2 regions of the Pseudoalteromonas sp. NZS37 genome follow, and region 2 is predicted to be linked to the other one. Evidence: riboswitches for the same ligand, from Rfam matches in the RefSeq annotation. Region 2 holds a riboswitch; the other holds the start of a gene.

Region 1 (6,235 bases), on a different contig from region 2:
AACTGAGCCTTTGTTAATCAATACTTAACGAAAAATAAAGTTTATAACTTTTTTCTATGCCTCGTCACAACACACATCCACTTACTATAGGCGAAATTAAAACTTTATTGAAAAATAAATATAGTAGTTTGTTGTAAATTAGTACTTAGCAAGGAATGTAAGAGCAATTAAATTAAATGCACTTATAAATGCAAAGAAATATTGCTTGGCTTTAATTCGGCGCATAATACCACCAGAATTAACATTACCCTAGGTATATGCACATATTTGATTAAAAAATGACTCTTTTTAATCATGTAGTTATACTCAAAGTTAAGTATTAAGTACCACAAAAAGTTTGGTAATCATTATCATTTATCGGTGCAGCCTGAAATTCTGATAATTTTTCACTGTCAGAATACGGGTTACTGGCTATTTTTATAAAGCGCTGTAGTAACTCACTAGACCCTGTAGCGTTATATTGTGCAATTATTTCTTCGATCACATGATTACGCGGTATTACACGAGGATTTGCAGCTCTCATTATTTCATAACTATTATCGTCGGTTAAGCTTACCCACTTAGCTCTCCATTCAATTAGCGACTCTGGTATTACTACTTCTTCTTTTAAGGATTCAGTAAGCGCATCGAAGGTATTGGTGTAATCGAGCTGATTATCTTTTAATAGTGCTAACAACTCTGCGATTAACTCGCCACTACTATTGCAAGATTCATTTAAACCCAGCTTTTGTCCCCACATAGCCGTAAACTCAGTATTAAATTGCTCAGCAAAGCTATTAATGTATGGCGTCATTAACGAAACAGCTTGTTCGTCATCATCGCTGATAAGCGGTATTAAACTCTCAGCTAAACGAGCACAGTTCCAGTTAGCTATATTAGGTTGATTACCAAATGCATACCGACCTTGTTTGTCGATAGAGCTAAATACAGTATCAAAGTCAAAGCTATTCATCATGGCACACGGGCCGTAATCAATGGTTTCTCCGCTTACTAGCGTATTATCGGTATTCATTACTCCGTGAATAAAGCCAACACGCATCCAGCTCACAACTAGCTTAACTTGGTTTTTAATCACAGCGCCTAAAAATGCTAAATAGCGCTGCGATCCTGTATCTGTTATTTCTGGGCAGTGTCGCTCTATAGCTAAATCGGCTAAATTTTTAAGTCCTTCAACATCGCCTTGCGTCGCTAAATATTGAAACGAGCCAACACGAATATGGCTCGTTGCTAAACGAGTCACTATGGCGCCTGCTTGTGGCGGATTACGATAAACCGTTTCACCACTACCAACAACCGCTAAGCAGCGTGTGGTTTTAATGCCTAGTGCATGCATTGCCTCGCTCATTACGTATTCACGAATAGCAGGACCAAGAGCACAACGCCCATCTCCCCCTCTTGAGTAAGGAGTAGCACCAGAGCCTTTTAATTGAATATCCCACAACTGGTTTTTATCATCATTAATAGCGCCCAGTAAATGCGCTCGCCCATCGCCTAAACGTGGTGAAAAATGTCCAAATTGGTGCCCAGAGTAACCAAGTGCTACTGCAGGAATCGCCTGTTTTTCGTTACCGCTAAAAGTGCTAGCACGCAAATCAGCTGCAACGTTAATATTAAACTCTTTTGCTAAGCTCTCGTTCCACAGTAATAACTGAGGAAAGGCAACACTTGCAGGGAAATCTTCTATCGCAAAGTTTTCCGTAATGTCTGTGTATCTTGGCACTAATTTCATGGTAATTCCTATTATTGCTGACTTATACCAACACGGTTGTCACCTACGCCATAAGCAACAATTAAGCTTAACTCTTGCATACTTAAGCCGCTTTGCTTTTGCATTTCGTTAAAAAAGGCTTGGGCTGCATTTAGTGACTTTTTAGTTTGTAAGCCGCCGTCTATAATTTTATGGGCCCGTAAGTAACTCTCTACATCGCGTGATAGTAAAAAAGTATCTTTACCAAGTGCTCGCAGTGCATAAGGCCCTGTATTTCCGCCTAAACGCGCACCATGCTTTTTTAAATACGCCCATAAACCAATAATATCGTCTGTTGGCCAATTAGCGATAAACTGACTAAAACTGCCATGTTCCCCTGCTATTTCGTTGATCATGTAAGCATTTTCGGTAATTGTTTTTACTTTTTTATAGTTACGAACAATTCGCTCATCCGTTGCTTTTTGTTCCAGCATATCGGGTGGCATCATTAATAACTTATCAACGCTAAAATCCCAAAAAACCTCTCTAAAGCCTGGCCACTTATTATTAATGACTGACCAATAAAAGCCACTTTGAAATACTTTTCGAGTAAATTCCTCAAGCCAATCGTCGTCACTTAACGTGCTTAGTTGTTTTTTAGATAGCGGTTTTGCGAGTAATAACTTAAGCATTTTTTCAGAGCCTTTTCGCTCTACCGCTCGCTTATAAATATCGCTAAATTTTTCCATCTGATTAATACCTTACTTCTACTATGGGTCTAGTGTACGAGAAAAGCACCCAATACGTAACCACCCCTCTTTTCGGTGAATTAATCTGTATTTAGTAGCTTGACACCCAGATGGCTAAAATGCTTTAATCGCCGTAATTACCCTATTTAAATTGCACAGGTTTGTAAGTTTTACTCTACAAACAGGTGCAAAGGGCTAGAAGAGGTGCGTTATTCAGGTAGCGTATGTTAGGAGCGCAAACTCCAGTGAGCATACGTGAGGGGAATTAACGCCGAGAAGTAACCACTTTTGCGAGGTGTTTATTTCGGGCGACTAGGTTGAACCCTAGCGACTGTCACCAATAGCTGCTTATAAAAAGCAGCTTATTAGTTTGGTGGAGAGCTTCTGGTCTTAAATATTAAGGCCGTGCGCCCTATTATTTTAAGCCCATTCGCTCTTCGAATTATTAGTTCGAACGACGTTAATGCGGCTCCTTCCATAAAGCTTTTTAACTCTTCGAATAATATCAATTGCATTAAATTAGTTATCGCTAAAATGATCACGTTTTTAATAAAGTTGGTACAAATTATAAGTTCGTGAGAGATGATCAACAACTTCAATTTAAACGACTACTCATTGTGGACCGCGCTCGTAACGCCATTTGATCAACACGGCGATGTTGACTACAACACGTTAACTAAATTGGTTAGCGATCAAGAAGCGGCACATAACGGTATTTTACTACTTGGCAGTACGGGCGAAGGTTTAGCACTAACGCTAAAAGAACAACAAGCCATTGTTGAACACGTATGCCAACTAAAACCAGCAGTACCACTCATGGTTGCTGTGGGCGGTAGTAACTTAAAGCAACAAATTGAGTGGGTTAACTACTGTAATACACTCCCAATTCATAGCTTTTTACTTGGCTCACCGCTTTATGCAAAGCCCGGCGCTATAGGTCAAACTCATTGGTTTGAAAGCCTACTTAATGCAAGTGCTCACCCGTGTATGCTTTATAACGTACCGGGTCGAAGTGCTGTTAGCATTCCAACGGCAACAATTCAAAACTTACAAAATAATAAAAATTTATGGGCGTTAAAAGAAGCGAGCGGCAGCATTGCTCAGTTTGAAGCTTACCGCCAAGCTGCGCCTAATTTAGCTATTTTTAGTGGCGACGATGCGCTGATGCCTTATTTTGCTCAAGCTGGCGCAAAAGGTTTAGTGTCGGTAGCTGCAAATGCATGGCCCGCACAAACTCACGAGTTTGTTAAACGCAGCTTAAGTGGCCAACACCCTAATTTATTTGCCCAGTGGTCAAGCGCTATTAATAGCTTATTTGCTGTCGCAAACCCTATTCCCGTAAAGGTATTGATGCATTTGCAAGGCCGCTTAAGCAGCCCGCAACTTCGTCCACCTTTAACACACCTTGAGTTAACTCAAACCGATTGCATCACAACTGCAAACAACACCATTTTATCTTGGCATTAAATACAGGTTTTTATAATGAGCTGGTTAGAACTATTAAATAATTTAGAATCGGGCGCAGTACGCGCAGCATCACAAAACGAAAGCGGCCAATGGCAAGCTAACGTAGAAGTAAAACAAGGCATTTTGGATGCCTTCAAAAATGGCACTAATACTGAGTTTGCAGGTGGTTTTGTTGATAAACATAACTTAGCTCCGCAAGAATTTAGTACTGACGATGGCGTACGTATGGTGCCGGGTGGCTCTAGTGTTCGCCGTGGTGCTTATGTTGCTAAAGGCACGATTATTATGCCACCAGCGTATGTAAACATTGGTGCATACATCGACGAAGGCACAATGGTAGATAGCCACGCATTAGTTGGCTCGTGTGCACAAGTAGGTAAAAACGTACATTTAAGTGCTGCAGTGCAGCTTGGTGGTGTACTTGAGCCAATTGGTGCAAGCCCAGTAGTTGTAGAAGACGACGCCTTTATTGGCGCTGGCTGTATTATTGTTGAAGGTGTAGTTATTAAAAAAGGTGCAGTACTTGCCCCAGGCGTGCGTTTATCAGCAACTATTCCGGTATACGACTGCGTAAACGAGCGCCAACTTGATAAAGGCGAGCCAATCCCAGAATATGCCATTGTAATACCAGGCTCTCGCCCTGCGTCAAACGAGTGGGCGCGCGAGCAAGGCTTAAGCATGTCGTGTGCGTTAATAGTTAAATACCGCGACGAAAAAAGCGATGCATCATTATTGCTTGAAGAGGTTTTACGATAATGAGCTTTTTGAGCACGCCTATCAAAACCGCTGTAAATACAATTACACAACAACTTGATACACCTTTTTTTGTTTACGACCTAGATCAACTAAACGCGCATCTTGCACGTTTAGTTGCGCAAACCGATGTAAAACTGTGGTACGCGGTAAAAGCAAATCCACTGTCTAAAATTATTCAAAGCTTAGACAGCGCTGGCTTTAATTTTGACGTAGCAAGTAAAGGTGAGCTTGAGCAAGTGCTAGCACAAGGTATTAGCTCACAGCGCGTGCTCAACACAGGGCCTGCAAAAAGCCCTAAACAAATTAAACACTTTATTGAGCGCGGAGTACGTATATTCGTAGCCGAAAGCCTCAATCAAGTACGTTGGTTAAACCAACAAGCGCAACTACAAAATACGCAGTTACAAGTATTACTGCGAGTGCAATTACGCTGGCCTGAAGGTGAAAAAAACCCACTGGGCGGCGACAGCCTTACGCCGTTTGGTTTGGGTTGTGATGAGTGGCAAGCACTCAATGTAACCGACTACCCTACACTTAAGTTTGACGGCTTACATATTTTTCAGTGGGGCAACATGCTTAGCACGCAAAAGCTAAGCGAATTGTGGTCACAAATGATTGCACCACTTAGCCAACTTGCCAGCGATTTAAACATCAATCTTAAAGTTTTAGATTTAGGTGGCGGTTTAGGTATTCCTTATACACAAAATGAAGCAACGCTTGATTGGGATGACTTAATAGCTGCGCTCGCTAAAATTAAAAATGATGCGGGTGTAGAAGAATTATGGATGGAACTTGGTCGCTATGCCGTTGGCGAATGCGGTCATTACGCAAACCCAGTAGTAGAGCGCAAACAAAACTACAATCAAGAACAAGTAATTTTAAGCGGCGGTATAAATCACTTATTACGCCCTGCTGTTACCAGCCAAGATTTTCCTGCTGCGTTACTGCGTGAATCCAGTGCTAAAATTCAAGCGGTCACTTTATACGGCCCGCTTTGTACAGCGCTTGATTGCTTAGGTGAGCATAACCTGCCAAGCGATTTAAATGAGCATGACTGGCTAGTGTTTAGCCAATGCGGTGCTTACGGCTTTACCGAAAGTATGCCGTATTTTTTATGCCACGAGCTCGCCGGCGAGTACACATTGCAAAACGGTGAACTTACCTGTGTTCGCCAAGCCGAAAATGCCAGCCACTACTTAAGGTAATAAGCATGAGTAATACAACACACATCAGCCAAGAGAACATTGTAGTAGGGGAAGTTGCAAACGGCTTACCGCTTACAATTCCGGTGTATCGTTTAAAAGGCGATGGCACAGGGCCTAGTGTTTATGTTCAGGCCAATATGCATGGCGCTGAAGTGCAAGGTAACGCAGTTATTTTTCAGCTACTTGAGCAATTAAAACACCTAAACCTTAATGGCGATATTACATTAGTACCTTATGCTAACCCAATTGGTTGTAATCAAAAATCTGGCGAGTTTACCCTTGGCAGGTTCGATCCGATTACGGGCACTAATTGGAATCGCATGTATCACTACAATAAAAATTTAGTGGCACAGTTTGCACAAAATCATACT
Region 2 (6,235 bases):
CGCCAGTAAGTAGCGCGTTGAGCTCTTGTGCTTTAAGCTCAATAGGATTGTAATTAAGCGATTTTAAATGGTTGAACAGCTTGGTAAATTTAATAATAGTTTTACCTTGCGTGTACTGCTCTAAATCAAGCTTTCCTTGATAACAAAAGTACTGATGCGCGTAACCGGCAATTTTACCAAGTCCCGCAACGCCTATTACTACCGAGCCATGAGGCAAGTTAGCTTCTAGTAAAATGTACGACTGATCGGATGAAAAATAAAACTTACGGGTTTCATCTAAATCGTGTCCGTCCCATTCTGTTAAGCGTAAATCGTTAATAAGTGGAAACTGCAGGGCGTTAATAACCGAGCTTTTACCTGTGTTATTTGGCGCGCAAATAGAGCTGCTTTTATCAAGCGGGATCACACATTTTGCATAGCCTGCGGTGTTAAGTAGGGCGAGTTTACTTAGTCCGTATAGATTTTTCATTCCTCGTCCTCTGTAATATAGGTTTCTTCGTTTACTTCCATGAGTGCATCTATGTAGCGGTGAATTGGCGCTTGTAGCATAAAGCCGCCTTCTACTTCACGGGCTAAACCTAAGCGCACCATGCGCAGGTAAACGTCTTTGCGCAAATCAGATCCCGAAAATATCTCAAGCTGATCAAACAAATGTTTGTTAATTTGCACCAGCGTTTGCATAAGCTCTAAATCGTTTACGCCGTCAAACAATGCGCGCATTGGGTCTTTACCCGTATTGGCGTAGTGCTCAATTAAAATGTAAATAGTGAGCGCGATAGCGCGAGATATTTTGCCCATATTGGGTGTGCTTTCGTCGCTACCAAAATAATAAAAGCCACGGCTGTCGCGTTTTAAATCGTTACCTAAAGCGGTAAATAGGGCGGTGTAGTCTTCTATGTGTTGGTCAAGCTCTTGCCACATTACGTTGTCTTGCTCGCAAATGTGATAACCCGCTACTAATTTTTTATTAATGGCTTGTAGGTGGGTTAGCTCGTCTAAGTTTATGTGTGTCATGGTTTATTTACCTGCCTTTGAATCTGGCTGAGGCTCTGAATTAAATGGATATAAAGAAAAGTGCTGACCGGCAATTTTTACGCGGGCTTTTTCATCGCTTTGAATTATTTTAATATCGCTGTCGCTGACTAATTTTTGATACAAAAATAGCATTTCGTCGGCATCGAGATTTGGGTAGCTTTCGTCTAAAAATTGCAGCAAGGGCTGAGCCTTTTTGCGTTTTTTATTAAAGCGCTTAGCAAAGCTGGTTTTAACATCGTTGTAGTCAGGAATATTAGGCGTAACAAATGCAGGCACGTCTTGTTGATCTGGCAATTGGTATTCTTCGTGTTCAAATTCAACCAAGCTTGCCATGTAAGCCACAATATGACGTTGCTGACCAAGCGAATATCGCTGTGCGTCGCTCACAAAATGTGGCTGTACAGCACTTAGCATGTTGTCTACGCCATTTTTGCGCACAAGCCCAAGTACTTTGGCTGCTTGGCGAGTAATTAAGTTATTACGGCGTAACTCTTCGCGTAGCGGCATAAGCATGTCGGCACTTTTACGTAAGCTTTCTCTACCCACTAAATGCATTTCGAGTATACGGGTACGTAATTGCTCAAGCATGCGTTTGTCGTTGTACGCTTTACCTGAGCGCTCAATGTGCAGTATTTGCTTACTTATTTGCTCCTCAATGAGGGTAAAACATGCATGAAATTCACCGCGAATATCAACCATTTCAAGCATTGGCTCTATGTATTCGTCAAACGCTTCTATTACCGCTTTATAACGCTTTTGCAGCGATTGCACCGCATTATTTGATTTAGCTTGTTCAACAATATTTAAAATAGCGTTTTCGTTGTGCGTATAGAGCTTCATTATTTTACGCACCCGATCATCCATAATGCGGCTGTAGCGGCGTAAATCGTCAAAGTCTTCTATTTCGCCAGCGTTATCTAGGCGGTTACCTAAACGTGCTAGGTCGTCTACTAATACGCTAATTTCTTGCGCTAAGCCTAAATGCTCTTCTTGCAGTAAAAACGTAGCAAAATCGGCAATGGCACGATTTATTTCAAGCTGAGAAGATTTAGCCAGTGGAATTAAAATATCTTGGTTTAACAAACGATTTGTTTCTTTATAAATGCGTTCGTTTGACCACGTAGGCTGCTTTTGCTTAATCGCGTTTTGTACGTCTTTTAGGCTAAAGTCAGCCATTTTAAAACGTTTAAATAATAGCTCTAATACACCCCAATGTTCGGTTATGGTGTTTAGCAGCTTTTTAGCTGGGATCATAAGAGGTTACAACATCCTAGTATTTTATTATTGAGTTCTTTTAGAAGACTCATTATTACGTATTTTTAATTAACCTTGTCTGTATATAGTATTCGTTTTTAAGACCATTTAATAATAGTTTTTGCATAGAGGCAGTGCTAAAATTCGCGCCGAAAATAGGCACATGAAATGGAATGTTATTTGTGTGTTCTTTAAAACTATATCAAAGGTTGTTTAACTACCATGGTTTCCTCGATTATTCTAACCCTGATAGCGATTGCATTTTTACTGATCGTTATAGAAGATATAATCCATGTAAATAAAGCTAAAACCACGCTGTTTTTTGGTACGCTTTGCTGGATTCTTCTTTTTATATACCCTCTACACGGGCAAAGCCCCGATACAATTCAACATCTTTTAAATGAAAATATTTTAGAAATTGCCTCATTATGGCTGTTTTTAATGGCTGCAATGACCTTTGTAGCGTATTTAAATTCAAAGGGGTTTATAGAAAATATTGTGCACCGCGTTATGCCAAAAAGTATTAGCGAAAAAAAGCTCATGTTTTTGGTGGGTGGTTTTGCGTTTTTGTTTTCGTCGATTTCAGATAACGTAACAGCGACGCTTATATCGCTCGCGGTTGTTATGTCGTTAAAACTTGAACCTAAAAAACTCATTAAATACGCCACGCTTATTGTGTTTGGGGTTAACTCAGGTGGGGTATCGCTAATAACAGGTGACGTAACCACACTAATGATATTTTTAGATGGCAAAGTAACCATTGCTCATTTATTACTACTTATAGCGCCAGCACTTGCAAGCGTTATGCTGCTAGCCGCGTTACTGTCTATAGGTATGAAAGGGCGAGTTGAGTTTGCTGGTGCAGGTAAAACCCGCATTGAAAAAACCGACATAACCATTGCTGTTATATTTTTATCTACCGTAGTGAGCACACTTATGCTGAGTGTAGTTTACAGCGTACCGCCTTTACTCACCTTTTTGTTTGGCTTATCAGTGATGTTTTTAGTCGCGCAATTTTTAATGCGCAAAAAAGACATAAACAAAGACATAATCGACTTTGTTCGCGATATAGAATACGACACATTATTGTTTTTTGTAGGTGTACTTTTACTTGTAGGCGCACTTAAAGAAATTGGTATGTTGAGTAAATTTACCGACCTATATACGGTAATGGCACCCGAGTACGCAAACTACTTAATGGGCATATTATCAGCAGGGGTCGATAACGTACCGCTTACTGCTGCTTTATTAAAAGCCGATATAGTAATGAGCCAACAGCACTGGTTGTCGTTTACGTATGCAACGGGCGTGGGCGGTTCAATGCTTATCATTGGGTCGGCTGCGGGCATTATTGCCATGAGCAAAGTTAAAGCGCTTACCTTTATGAGCTACTTGCGTTTATCGCTGCATTTATTAATTTGTTACACGGTTGGGTATGCGGGCTCGTATTACATGGGCAGTTTTATTTAACTCATAAATTATTAAATGCTTGACAGCTAGACGTCTAAACGATAACTTTCAAAGCCCCGCTACTTAGTGGGGTTTTGTTTTATTGGCCATTGGTTAATAAAGCATTCAGAAGAGGTGCGATACTTAGGTACTTAATGTTAGGCGACGAAAGCCGATGATCATTAAGGAGGGAAGTACTCGCCGAGGAAAATAATGATACGTCGTCATTGTTTTTCGGTTTATGGGGCTGAATCCTCAAAACTGTCACCAATATAGGTGGAGAGCTTCTGGCAGTGGACTTATCTTCAAGCATTCCTTTGCCAAGTTCTTCTTGTTTTATTGCGATTTGGATATCGCGAAAGGAGACTAAATGACTACCCAATCAGCGCCACAAACAGTGCCTAAAACAGAGTTAAGCGCAAAATCAGATTACATCGTTGCCAAATTTGGCGGAACCAGTGTTGCAAACTTTGAAGCGATGAGTCGCTGTAGCGAAATTATTGTTGCAGATAAAAGCGTACGTATTGTTGCCGTGAGCGCTAGTGCCGGCGTAACTAACCACTTAGTTGCACTGTGTAAATCAAGTATTACCTCAAGTGAGCGCCAAGAACACATAAACGGCGTGCTTGCTATTCAACACGCTATTTTAGATGAGTTATCGCTAGATGCCGATTTAGCGGTTGGCTTTAACGAAACCCTAAAAGCATTTCAAACGTTGGCTCAAGAGTCACTAACAACCGATCAGCAACACGACGAGCTACTTAGCTTTGGTGAGCGTTTGTCGTCGTATTTATTTGCTCAGGTGCTGCGTTTACAAGGTTTAAACGCCGATCGCTTTGATGTGCGCAAGGTACTTAAAACCGACAGCCAATTTGGTAAAGCAACGCCCAATGTTGCAGCTACAGCGCAAGCCGCTAAAGAACATTTAATCCCGTTATTAGATGAGCAGGTAATTGTGACTCAGGGCTTTATTGGCAGCGACGAGTACGGTCAAACAACAACGCTTGGACGTGGTGGGTCTGATTACAGCGCCGCATTATTAGCTGAAGCAATTAACGCTAAAAGCGTGCATATTTGGACCGACGTAGTGGGTATTTTTAGCACCGACCCGCGTTTGTGCGCAAAAGCGACACCCATTGCACGTTTAAGTTTTGACGAAGCCGCCGAAATGGCGACCTTTGGCGCAAAAGTATTGCACCCAGCAACTATATTACCAGCAAGCCGAAGCCACATTAATGTGTTTGTTGGATCTAGCCGAGAGCCAGAGCGTGGCGGTACGTGGATTGAGCGCGAAAAGTCGCAGCAACCAGGTATACGCGCAGTAACGCAACGTAAAAACCAAATATTGCTTACGCTTAAAAGCCCAGAAATGCTACTAGCAAGCGGCTTTTTAGCACGCGTATTTACACTATTAAGTGAATACAATATATCGGTAGATCTGGTAACCACATCAGAAATCAGCGTAGCTATAACCCTTGATAACGCGCAAAACGCATCGCGCCCAGAGCTTGATCAAGAATGCCTAGATAAGCTTGCAGAGTTTTGCCATGTTTCGGTAGAAAACAACCTAACACTGGTAGCACTTATTGGCTCTGAGATTCAATTACGCCAACACGAAATGAACTTAATGAGTGTACTAAAAGACTTTAACATTCGATTAATTTGTCACGGTGCTAGTAAGCACAACTTGTGCTTTTTAGTAGAGCAAACTGAGTCAGATAACGTAGTGCAGTCTATTCATAGCCGTTTATTAGAAAACGATTTTGCTGCGTAAGTAATCGTTATTCAGGAAAAGCACCTAGTAAAGTTACCTAGTAAAACTACCTAGTAAAGTTACTTAACAAAGTCGGTTAATAAAAAGCATCGCCAGTCGGTGCTTTTTTTATGCACCACACTCACATCAAAACAAACATTGTTGTCACTGCTATCAGCTACAGTAATGCTATTACTGCAAGCGCTAAGCTTTGCACTATGTAATTCGTCAAACACATTGGGGCTAAGTAATTTTGCAATAGGGCGGCTGGTGGCTTTAGCAAGTGACTCTTTTAATGTCCAAATTCTAAAAAACGTATCTGCTTGGGCTTGGGTATTAGTAGGCTCAGTGATAAGTGTAATTTCATCATTATGATAAAAATGCTTAGCGAGCTTTTCAAACGGGCGCTTTAGGCTTACTTTTTCAATATCAAACCCAAACTCACTTTTATCAAAATTTAGCGCAACCCCAACTAAACCATGCGAGTGCGAAATACAGGTATTAATAACATCATCACCCACGTGTATTTGCAGTTTTGAGCTTGCCTCGTCAAATTCGGTACTCATTTTATTAAGCGCTACGTGCGCATATTGCGGCTGCGCTATTTTAATAAGGTGTTTTAACAATAACCGCGTAGCTAAATACTCTTGCTTAGCTTGCGGACTTTTACGGCGGTTTATAATAGTTAACTCAAATGGGCTTAAGCAATCGGGCAAATTAAAGTCACTAAGCTCAAGTGTTTTA

The links. Region 2 has a riboswitch for lysine ahead of lysC (lysine-sensitive aspartokinase 3). Riboswitches for the same ligand answer to the same signal wherever they lie in the genome.
Region 1: it holds a riboswitch for lysine, as region 2 does, so the genes downstream of both, dapA (4-hydroxy-tetrahydrodipicolinate synthase) here and lysC (lysine-sensitive aspartokinase 3) in region 2, are expected to answer to the same signal.

What each region holds. Positions count from the first base shown of each region.
Region 1 covers NZ_JADYXL010000008.1:101,651-107,885, forward strand. The annotation lists gene I6F47_RS15445 (protein adenylyltransferase SelO) at 320-1,729, opposite strand; gene I6F47_RS15450 (DNA-3-methyladenine glycosylase I) at 1,741-2,436, opposite strand; lysine riboswitch at 2,628-2,828, shown strand; gene dapA (4-hydroxy-tetrahydrodipicolinate synthase) at 3,019-3,903, shown strand; gene I6F47_RS15460 (2,3,4,5-tetrahydropyridine-2,6-dicarboxylate N-succinyltransferase) at 3,919-4,659, shown strand; gene I6F47_RS15465 (PLP-dependent decarboxylase) at 4,659-5,864, shown strand; gene I6F47_RS15470 (succinylglutamate desuccinylase/aspartoacylase family protein) at 5,870-6,235, shown strand, end outside.
Region 2 covers NZ_JADYXL010000002.1:388,712-394,946, reverse strand. The annotation lists gene I6F47_RS05105 (ATPase) at 1-469, opposite strand, end outside; gene I6F47_RS05100 (condensin complex protein MksE) at 466-1,014, opposite strand; gene I6F47_RS05095 (hypothetical protein) at 1,018-2,289, opposite strand; gene nhaD (sodium:proton antiporter NhaD) at 2,512-3,759, shown strand; lysine riboswitch at 3,861-4,033, shown strand; gene lysC (lysine-sensitive aspartokinase 3) at 4,109-5,512, shown strand; gene I6F47_RS05080 (4'-phosphopantetheinyl transferase family protein) at 5,572-6,235, opposite strand, start outside.